One region of the Pseudocitrobacter sp. CD920760 genome, then DNA from elsewhere that is predicted to be linked to it. Evidence: predicted binding sites of a transcription regulator. Region 1 holds the regulator's gene; the other holds the start of a gene.
The links. Region 1 encodes PurR, which represses purine synthesis genes. Its sites were predicted from a motif close to CANGCAAACGTTTGCNTG; they were not measured.
Positions count from the first base shown of each region.

Region 1 (5,610 bases):
ACCACGGCCTCTTCACCCTGTGAACGGCTGCTGAAGAAGACCAGCAGCAGCGCAAACCCTGCCACAATCGCCCCCATTACCGGCACAAAGCTGTAACCCAGTCCACCGGAGATCACCGCGCCACCAGCTACGGCACCCAGCGCATTGCCGAGATTAAACGCGCCAATGTTTACCGAAGAAGAGAGCCCCGGCGCTTCGTGCGCAACACGCATTACGCGCATCTGCAATGGTGGCACCACCGCAAAGGTCGCCGCGCCCCACACCACCATACTGAACGCCGCGCCGATTTCCGTACGCGCCAGGAACGGGATCGCCAGCATAATCAGCATCAACAGCAGCAGAAAACCTTTCAGCGTACCGCTCACTGAACGGTCAGCAAATTTACCGCCAAGATAGTTACCGATTGAGAAGCCCACGCCAATCAGTACCAGCATTAATGTGATAAAGGCAGGCGTCGCATTCGTGATGGTGTGCAGAACCGGAGAAATGTAGGTATAGAGCGTGAACATCGCCCCAGCGCCCAGTACGGTCGTGAGCAACGCAGACAATACCTGTGGGCGTACCAGCACCGACAGTTCACGTTTCACGTCTGGTTTCTCACCCGCCCCGCCCTTCGGCAGCGACAACCACAGGCCGATTATTGCAATTACGCCCAGCCCTGCCGTCGCCAGGAACGACATGCGCCAGCCGATGGTCTCCCCAAGCCACGTGGCCGCCGGAACGCCACCGATATTGGCGATGGTCAACCCCATAAACATGGTCGCTACCGCGCTGGCTTGTTTATGTTTTGGCACCACGCTTGCGGCAACCACCGACCCCAGACCAAAGAACGCGCCGTGGTTGAGGCTGGTTATAATGCGTGACAGCATCAGCGTGGTGTAATCCGGGGCGATAGCAGAAAGGACGTTACCCAGGGTAAAAATCGCCATCAGGAAAATTAAGGCGTTGCGGCGTGCGCGATGTGAGAGTAGCAGCGTCATCAGCGGCGCGCCAACCATGACACCTACGGCGTAGGCGCTGATCAACATACCTGCGGCAGGAATCGAGACATCAACCCCTTTGGCAATAACGGGTAATAGCCCCATCGGCGAAAATTCGGTGGTACCTATCCCGAATGCGCCTACGGCTAACGCCAGTAAGGGATAATTCACTTTCATGCTTTGACTCCGGTTTGCCGCAAACGCAGGGCGGCGTGACAACAGATAGCAAAAGCATGACATCAATCACAAAAAAACAGAAGTGAACAAATTAGCAAAATATTTTTGCTGAATTGATAACAATCTCAGAGAGGGAGAGCAGCCTCTCCCTTTAGGATGGGTTAATGCAGGACGGCGGTCAGCGCGGCAGCCACGATCAGCGCCAGCGTAATAACCGTGGTGGTAATTGACATCTTCAGTTCGGTACTCATCAATTTTTCTCCTTATTATCCCCACACCAAAAGTGAGCTATGTCATTTTTGCACACTTATTCGCAAAAATCTTCCCGGATTTCACGCAATAACCGATTTTGCGCTTCCACTTTTGGCAAAGATAAGACAAAATTCGACGCTTATTAAAAAGTGTATCGGCCATTGACCCCCTCCTGTCGTCCTGTGTCGTTTTCCCGGCGAACCGCAATTTATAACATTGCGCCAGGGTGAGTGAAGGCAAACGTTTTCGTATTGAATCGATCAGGGGCAGGCCCGGGTCTGGAGTGAGATGGAATGGCAACTATTAAAGATGTAGCGAAGCGCGCAAACGTTTCCACTACAACTGTATCACATGTGATTAACAAGACGCGTTTTGTCGCCGAAGAGACGCGTGAAGCGGTGTGGGCGGCAATCAAAGAATTGCACTACTCTCCCAGCGCCGTGGCCCGTAGCCTGAAGGTCAATCACACCAAGTCCATTGGTTTGTTGGCGACCAGCAGTGAAGCTGCCTACTTTGCAGAAATTATTGAAGCCGTTGAGAAGAACTGCTTCCAGAAAGGCTATACCCTGATCCTCGGGAATGCGTGGAACAACCTTGAAAAACAGCGCGCGTATCTCTCCATGATGGCGCAGAAGCGCGTGGACGGCCTGCTGGTGATGTGTTCCGAATATCCGGATTCGCTGCTGCAGATGCTGGAAGAGTACCGTCATATTCCGATGGTGGTTATGGACTGGGGCGAAGCGAAAGCTGACTTTACCGACTCAGTTATCGATAACGCCTTCGAAGGCGGCTATATGGCTGGTCGTTATCTGGTGGAACGTGGGCATCGCGAAATTGGCGTGATCCCAGGCCCGCTGGAGCGCAATACCGGCGCAGGTCGTCTGGCTGGCTTTATGAAAGCCATGGAAGAGATGATGATCAAGGTGCCGGAAAACTGGATTGTGCAGGGCGATTTCGAACCGGAATCCGGCTATCGCGCGATGCAGCAAATACTGTCCCAGAATCCGCGCCCTACCGCTATCTTCTGTGGTGGCGATGTCATGGCGATGGGCGCGTTGTGCGCCGCAGACGAAATGGGGCTGCGCGTGCCGCAGGATATCTCGCTGATTGGTTACGACAACGTGCGCAACTCGCGTTTCTTTACCCCGGCGCTGACCACCATCCACCAGCCGAAGGATTCCCTCGGGGAAACCGCCTTCAATATGCTGATGGACCGAATTGTCAGTAAACGCGAAGAGTCGCAGTCCATTGAAGTGCACCCGCGCCTGATTGAACGCCGTTCCGTGGCCGACGGCCCGTTCCGCGATTACCGCCGTTAAGCCTCTTTGCGGACGCTCGAATCGGGCGTTCGCAACCATTCGTTGTTCAGCGTTTCACTGTCCCCTAAATACTCGAGTAACCAGCTTAGCGCCGGTGAACTGTCGTTTTGCTGCCAGGTCAGACAACAGGCCGCATCGGGAAACGGGTTTTCCAGTTCCAGAGCAACCCATTCACCTTTATCTATCTTCGGTCGCGCAAAATGCTCTGGTACCATGCCAACGCATAATCCTGCGGATAAGCAGGTTTCTGACGATTCCCAGTCAGGCACCACGACCCGCTTCTGGTTGTCCAGTAACCAGGTAGTACGTTTAGGTAACGAACGTGACGTATCTTCGCGCACCAGCGACGGCCAGTTGCGCAACACGTCATCACTGAGCGGCCCCGCCATCTGCGCCAGCGGATGCGTACGGGCTACCACACACTGCCAGCTCAGCATGCCCATATCGCGAAACGCATAGCGCCCCCCCACGGGAATCGCGCGCGTCGCGCCAATCGCTAACTCAACGCGCCCATCCGCCAGTGCATCCCACACCCCGTTAAATACCTCCTGATACACCAACAGCTCTACGTCACTGAAGTGGCGATAAAAATCGACAATCATCTGTCGGGTGCGCTCTGGTTTTACGATATTGTCCACCGCGATGGCCAACTGCCCTCTCCAGCCATTAGCAATTTGCTGACACTGCTGACGGGTGATCTGCATTTTTTTGATAACAGAACGCCCCTCTTTCAAAAACCATGCCCCGGCGGGGGTTAATTCTACATCCCGGTGGCGACGTTCAAACAGCGGAACCGCCAGCCACTCCTCCAGTTGACGTACCGTATAACTGATTGCAGAAGGTACACGGTGCAGCTCATTTGCCGCGCCACTAAAGCTGCCATTCCGCGCAACGGCATCCACGACTTCCAGTGAATATTCAGACCACATTTTCTGCTCACAAATTTTTTGAAACCAACACGCAAATATTAGCGTTTCACAAGGCAAATTTCACTCTCTACACTCTCAGCCTCTTCCAAAACAAGAAAAGGCGTTTTTATGCAACCTGGGAAAGGATTTTTAGTCTGGCTCGCCGGCCTGAGCGTATTAGGCTTTTTGGCCACCGATATGTATCTTCCGGCCTTCGCCGTGATTCAAAACGATCTCCAAACGCCGGCAGCGGCTGTCAGCGCCAGCCTGAGTCTGTTCCTTGCCGGGTTTGCTCTCGCGCAGCTGCTTTGGGGGCCGCTTTCAGATCGTTATGGCCGCAAGCCTGTTCTGCTGATTGGTCTGACCATCTTCGCCTTTGGCTGTCTGGGTATGCTGTGGGTTCGTGATGCCACCACCCTGCTGATTCTGCGTTTTGTACAAGCCGTTGGAGTCTGCGCTGCGGCAGTGACCTGGCAGGCTATGGTGACGGATTATTTTCCGGCACAGCGGACTAACCGTATTTTTGCCACCATCATGCCGCTGGTCGGGCTTTCTCCGGCGCTGGCACCGTTACTGGGAAGCTGGATCCTGCATCATTTTGAATGGCAGGCCATCTTTGCCACCCTGTTTATCATCACCGTTATGTTGATGATTCCGGCCCTGCGCCTGAAACCCGCACATAAAAAGAACGCGGTCAGTGAAAACAAACTGACCTTTATGAAACTCCTGCGCAGTCAGGACTATCGCGGCAACGTACTTATCTACGCCGCCTGCTCCGCCAGCTTCTTTGCCTGGCTGACCGGTTCGCCATTTATTCTCAATGCCATGGGCTACAGCCCAACGGTGATTGGCCTGAGCTACGTCCCACAGACTATCGCGTTCCTGGTCGGCGGTTATGGCTGCCGAGCCGCGTTGCAAAAATGGGATGGCGGGAAACTGTTACCGTGGTTGCTAATGGTGTTTGCGGTAAGCGTACTTGCCACCTGGGGCGTCGGCCTCACCGCACATGTGTCGCTCATCGCGCTGCTGATTCCATTCTGCGTGATGGCAATGGCTAACGGCGCGATTTACCCGATCGTCGTGGCGCGCGCGCTGCGTCCATTCCCTCAGGCAACAGGCCGCGCGGCAGCATTACAGAATACGCTGCAATTAGGTCTTTGCTTCCTCGCAAGCCTGGTGGTTTCTTCATTGATTGCCGCCCCGCTGCTGGCCACCACCAGCGTAATGGTCGCCACCGTCGTTCTCGCCGGGATTGGCTATAAGATGCAGGCTGGCGCAGAGGAAAATTCAGCTGAAGAAACGTCTCGTGCCTAACATCATGAATATCAATGTTATTAACTCGTAGTTAGTTTGCTAAGATTTTTGATTGAATCAGTAGATTTTGCGTCCTATACTGAATCGGTGTCACATAATTACGATAGTTATTACTTGTTAACGGGAGCAGGACGCCTCCCGGTTCCCCAGGGATGGTCTTTTCGGCAAGGGTAATCTCCCTTCCTCTGTGCTACGTCGGATAGCAGGCTCACGGAAGTTCCGTGAGATTTCTCACAAACTCTAAAAAGCGTCTACGCTGTTTTAAGGTTCTGATCACCGGGTCGGGATGGAGAAGCTATGAGCTCATCGTGTATAGAAGAAGTTAGCGTACCGAATGATGACTGGTACCGCATCACCAACGAACTGTTAAGCCGGGCAGGCATTGAAATTAACGGTAACGCCCCCGCAGACTTGCAGGTCAAAAATCCCCAGTTTTTTAAGCGCGTATTGCAGGAAGGTTCTCTGGGGCTAGGCGAAAGCTATATGGACGGTTGGTGGGAATGCGAGCGTCTGGATATTTTCTTCCAGAAAGTCCTGCGTGCTGGACTGGAAAATCAACTGCCCCGCCACCTGAAAGATACGCTGCGCATCGCGGCGGCCCGTCTGTTTAATCTGCAAAGTAAAAAACGCGCCTGGATGGTGGGTAAAGAGCATTACGAT
Region 1 is NZ_CM173490.1:2,901,166-2,906,775, forward strand. Features, by position in the region: gene AC1MKH_RS13565 (MFS transporter) at 1-1,157, opposite strand, end outside; gene cydH (cytochrome bd-I oxidase subunit CydH) at 1,319-1,408, opposite strand; gene purR (HTH-type transcriptional repressor PurR) at 1,703-2,728, shown strand; gene punR (DNA-binding transcriptional activator PunR) at 2,725-3,657, opposite strand; gene punC (purine nucleoside transporter PunC) at 3,766-4,950, shown strand; gene cfa (cyclopropane fatty acyl phospholipid synthase) at 5,248-5,610, shown strand, end outside.

Region 2 (5,610 bases), 760 kb from region 1:
TCCGCCGCCTGAGCCACGGAAGGGGCAGCCCCCAGCAGCAAGGCGCCGCCGGAGGCAGCTTTAATAAAGTTTCTTCTGTTCACGGTTATTCTCCCCGTGAGTCAGTGTTATCTTTCTTCTGCTGACGCCCCAGCTCGCGAACGGCCATCACGCTGACGCCCGCCACCAGGCCAACCACGCCTCCCAGTAAACCCACGGCGCCCGCTGAAATCTCGCCGCCCTCTTTCAGGTCTACATCGGGTTTTTCCGCGCGCGGTGTTTGATTTTCAACCGTTGCCAGTTGGTGGATACCTTTGTGGAAACCGACGCCCTCTTCGTTACAGCCGTAACACGGATGACCAATCGCCACCGGCCACACGCCGCCAACATCGCAGAATTGCAGCGTTGAGCAGTTGCCGTACGTTTCCGGCCCTTTGCAGCCCAGGTGGTACAGACACCAGCCCTGGCGGTGACCTTCATCGCCAAACTCTTTCGCAAAGCGCCCGGCATCAAAGTGCGGACGGCGTTCGCAGTGTTCGTGGATCAGGCGACCATAGGCGAAGGTTGGGCGATTTTTGGCATCCAGCTTCGGCGGTTTACCAAAGGTGATGATATGCGCGACGGTCGCGAGGAAGTTGTGCGGGTTGGGCGGGCAGCCAGGAATGTTGATTATCGTTTTGCCCGGCAAGGCTTCCTGAAGCCCTACCGCGCCGGTCGGGTTAACGCCCGCCGCCGCCACGCCGCCCCAGGCCGCGCAGGAGCCAATCGCAATAATTGCCGCTGCCCCTTCTGCCGCTTTGCGGATATGGTCGATAATCGGCTCACCGGCGACCATGCAATAAATACCGTTATCTTTTAACGGGATCGAGCCATCGACCACCAGCACGTACTGACCTTTATATTTCTCAAGGGCGTTGTGCTTGTTCTCTTCAACCTGATGGCCGAAGGCGGCGGAGAGTACTTCGTGGTATTCCAGAGAGATAGTCTCCAGCACGAGGTTTTCGACGGTTGGGTGGGTAGCGCGGAGCAGAGATTCCGTGCATCCGGTACACTCCTGCGCGCCAATCCAGATAACCGGCGGACGCTGCGGGCGGGTGATTGATTCGGCCATCTCGGCGGCCGCTTTACTACTGAGCCCCATCGTGGCGGCCAGCGCTGCACAAAGCTTCATAAAATCACGGCGGTTAACGCCATGAGAAGTGCTGAGGGTGTTATCTCCAGTCATCTTGTTGTTATTCCGTAACGAAGACTTGGGTTTCTCCTGCACCTCTCGCAGGTTGCAAAAGGCGCACCATTGACCACATTTATTTTATGGTTATTGGCAGCATACTACTCCGCCATATAGACAAAACGAAGGGTCGAGAGGGTTTTGTAACCAATGAAAGCAGTTTTTCTTACCACCCCATTAACCCCTAATTGGCATTATCCACATATTAAAAATGGTTAATGGGCGCTACTATAAAATTTATGGCAGTGATGTTTATCCGGTTTGTTCACACTATTGAAAAACGGATTCTGAAAAATGTGAGGAAGGCGAAATTACTGCGAAAAGAGAGGGATAGGATTGGGGGTACAGAAAAGAAAACGCCAGGTTTCCCTGGCGTTAGACGCGTTAACCTTCGTTATGCATCTCTAAGTTTTCCACTTCGTTCTGCAACTGCACCGCTTTGGCGTCGTCGTTACGCAGGGAATCGAGATAATCGAGGTACTGCTGATCGACATCTTTGGTGACGTAAATCCCGTTAAACACCGAACACTCAAACTGCTGAATATCCGGGTTTTCTGCACGTACCGCGTCGATCAGATCGTCCAGATCCTGGAAGATAAGACCATCTGCGCCAATGATCTGGCGGATTTCGTCAACTTCACGACCGTGGGCAATCAGCTCGGTGGCGGTTGGCATGTCGATACCGTACACGTTCGGGAAGCGAATTTCCGGTGCGGCTGACGCCAGATACACCTTCTTCGCCCCTGCTTCACGCGCCATCTCGATAATCTGCTCTGAGGTGGTGCCGCGCACGATGGAGTCATCAACCAGCAGGACGTTTTTATCGCGGAACTCGGCACGGTTAGCGTTCAGCTTACGGCGTACGGATTTACGACGCAGCTGCTGGCCCGGCATGATAAAGGTACGGCCAACGTAGCGGTTTTTCACGAAACCCTGACGATACGGTTTACCCAGAATACGCGCAATTTCCAGCGCGATATCGCAGGACGTTTCCGGAATCGGGATCACCACATCGATGTCCAGATCTTCCCACTCGCGGGCAATCTTTTCACCGAGTTTGGTGCCCATATTTACACGCGCGCTGTAAACGGAAATCTTATCGATAAAGGAGTCCGGACGCGCGAAATAGACGTACTCGAACAGACACGGGTTGCTGACCGGGTTGTCCGCGCACTGGCGGGTGAAGAGCTGGCCCTTCTCGGTAATGTACACCGCTTCGCCCGGCGCGACATCGCGCAGGAACTCAAAGCCCAGGGTATCGAGCGCCACACTTTCGGAAGCAACCATATATTCCGTACGGCCATCGCCGATATCGCGTTTGCCCAGCACCAGCGGACGGATACCGTTCGGGTCGCGGAAGGCGACCATGCCGTGACCGATAATCATCGCCACGCAGGCGTAAGCGCCACGGATTTGGCGGTTAGTCGCGGCAATCGCGGCGAAGATGTTATCGGCTTCCAGCGGATAATGGCGGAAATTGTCGAGTTCGCTGGCGAAGATATTCAGCAGGATCTCGGAATCAGAGGTGGTGTTGATGTGGCGGCGCTTCTCTTCGAACAGTTTTTGACGCAGTTCGTGCGCGTTGGTCAGGTTGCCGTTATGGGCAAGCGTAATGCCATACGGGGAGTTGACGTAGAAAGGCTGCGCCTCAGACGCGCTGGAGCTGCCAGCGGTTGGGTAGCGCACGTGGCCAATCCCCATATTGCCCTGCATACGCTGCATATGGCGAGCTTCAAAGACATCGCTGACCAGCCCGTTTGCCTTGCGTAAACGGAAGCAGTTGTTCGCATCAATGGTGATGATGCCCGCGGCATCCTGTCCACGATGCTGCAGCACCGTTAACGCATCATAAATCGACTGGTTGACCGGCATAACACCGGCGATACCGACAATACCGCACATACGTCTTTTCCTCGTTAAGCCACATCTCAGGACTTATGTCCTGGGCAAGAAACTTGACGAGCTTTGCAGATAGTCAAAGAACCATCTGATGATGAAACTGAACTGCGGGATAAGCTGCGATTTATGCCAGTCTTCGCTTTTCGCAACGCCCGTAAAGGTATCGAGGAAGAACAGAATGGCGGCGACGATTAACACCCCGCGCAGTGCACCAAAGCAGATGCCCAACACTCTGTCCGTTCCCGACAAACCGGTTTTTTCCACCAGTTGACCGATAACGTAGTTAACGATAGCGCCGACGATAAGCGTCGCGATAAACAGTACCGCGATAGCAATCCCGTTGCGAACCAGTTCATCATCAAAGCCCGTGAACCAGACGGACAGGTAAGTGTAGTAATGACTCGCGACAAAGAAGGCACAGCCCCATGTCACCAGCGATAACGCTTCACGAACAAAGCCACGGATAAGGCTAACCAGACAGGAAAAACCTATTACCGCGATAATGGCGTAATCAATCCAGACCATATGTGTCCCACGATGCTACGCCCTGTCATCCGGTTCGGGGCGCATTCTAACAGAAAAAGAAAACGTTTGCGTAGGGATTTCCTTTCCCTGCGAAAATAAAAAAGGCGCTGAAAAAATGTTCAACGCCATCGCTTATGGAGGGGGTTTTTAATCCCCTCACCCCGGCCCTCTCCCTCAGGGAGAGGGAGAAAGCACGCACCGAACTTTACATCGTGCTCGATCGGTTCCCTCTCCCTGAGGGAGAGGGTTAGGGTGAGGGGTCGCCTTTAATTCGGCGAATACCCCATCACCACCCCGCTCAGCCCGGAAAGCTGCTTAAGCTCGCTAAGCGAGCCTTTCAGCTTATCTTTCGACGCGTCAGGCCCCACCAGGATGCGGGTAATTTTACCCTGAACCGGCGTGGAAGGCGACGTGTAGACGCGATAGCCCGCACCGCGAAGCGACGCGACAATCTCATTTACTTTGTCGGCGTTTTTCAACGCGCCAAGCTGCACAACGTACGCCTTCCCTTCCGGGGCCGTTTTTTCAGCTGGCGTCGGTTTGGCTGGCGGCGTTTCGGTCGCGGCGGCGATTTGCTCGCTGGCGACATCACGCGTTGGCTGCGGCTTCGGTTTCGGCGGTTCAACCGGTTTTGGTTTTGGCTTCGGTTGTTCCACCGGTTCCGGCGCAGGATCGATGCCATTATTGTTTGCTGCGGCAAAACGCCCCGGATCGAGCGACGGTGCTGCCGCATCGCCCGCCCTCACCTCTTCCGCCGCGCCTTCCGGCGGCTGCGCAGGCAGCGCCTGCGTCGCCGTCGGCAGCATATCGGGCTCATCCCGGTCGCCCGGTTTTGGCACCAACGGGATCGCGGCAAACTCATCCTGGTAGTGTTTTTTCTGCCCGTCGAGCAGCCCTGGCAGCACGATGACGCCCAGCGCTACCAGCACAATTGTCCCGACTAAGCGGTTCTGAAACTTACTTGCCACCGGTTCTCCCCGCGTCTAACTCTTCCATTACATGCGCTACCGTGTGGAATGAACCACACACCAGCACCGTATCTTCTGGCCCGGCATCGGCCATTGCCGCGTGCCACGCCTGCGCCACGCTGGCGTAGACGGTTCCTGCGCGTAAGTGTTTCACCAGCTCTTCAGCGGTGGCCCCGCGCGGCCCTTCTAAAGGCGCACAATACCAGCTATCGACAATACCTTCCAGACACGCCAGCGTACCGGCGATATCCTTATCATGCAGCATACCAATAACCGCCAGAACGCGCCCGGTCAGCGGCTCAGATTTGAGACGCCCGGCGAGATACGCGGCAGCATGCGGGTTATGGGCGACGTCCAGAATCACGCGCGGCGAGGTCTGGATAGTCTGAAAGCGTCCCGGCAGAATCGCGCTGGCTATGCCTTCACGAATGGCCTGCTCGCTGACGTTCAGTCCACTGGCCCGCAGTGCCGCCAGCGCAGTGGCGGCGTTCGGCTGCGGCACCTGTGGCAACGGCAATGTGTTCAGGCGGCCTGTCGCATCGCTAAACCACCAGTTTTCAGCGTCCACGCCATACTGCCAGGCAATATCACGTTGTAACAGCTGTGCGCCCTTTTCACGCGCCACATCAGCAATTGTTGTCGGCATATCCGGTTCACCCACAACCGCCGGACGCCCGGTACGGAAGATACCGGCTTTTTCACGGCCAATACTTTCGCGATCCGGCCCCAGCCAGTCGGTGTGATCCAGCGCGATGCTGGTAATGACCGCCACGTCCGGGTCCACCAGATTCGTCGCATCCAGTCGTCCGCCCAGCCCCACTTCAAGGATAACCACATCCAGCCCGGCCTGTTTAAACAACCACAGCGCCGACAACGTGCCATATTCGAAATAGCTCAAAGAGATTTCGCCACGCGCCTGCTCAATAGCGGCAAACGACGCCGTATGCGCGCTTTCTGCGAGTTCCGCGCCCTGCACGCGTACGCGTTCGGTATAACGCACCAGATGCGGAG
Region 2 is NZ_CM173490.1:3,661,109-3,666,718, forward strand. Features, by position in the region: gene hybA (hydrogenase 2 operon protein HybA) at 1-83, opposite strand, end outside; gene hybO (hydrogenase 2 small subunit) at 86-1,204, opposite strand; gene purF (amidophosphoribosyltransferase) at 1,592-3,109, opposite strand; gene cvpA (colicin V production protein) at 3,143-3,631, opposite strand; gene dedD (cell division protein DedD) at 3,898-4,599, opposite strand; gene folC (bifunctional tetrahydrofolate synthase/dihydrofolate synthase) at 4,589-5,610, opposite strand, start outside.
Region 2: the regulator PurR is predicted to act here: its motif matches at 3,687-3,704, upstream of cvpA (colicin V production protein).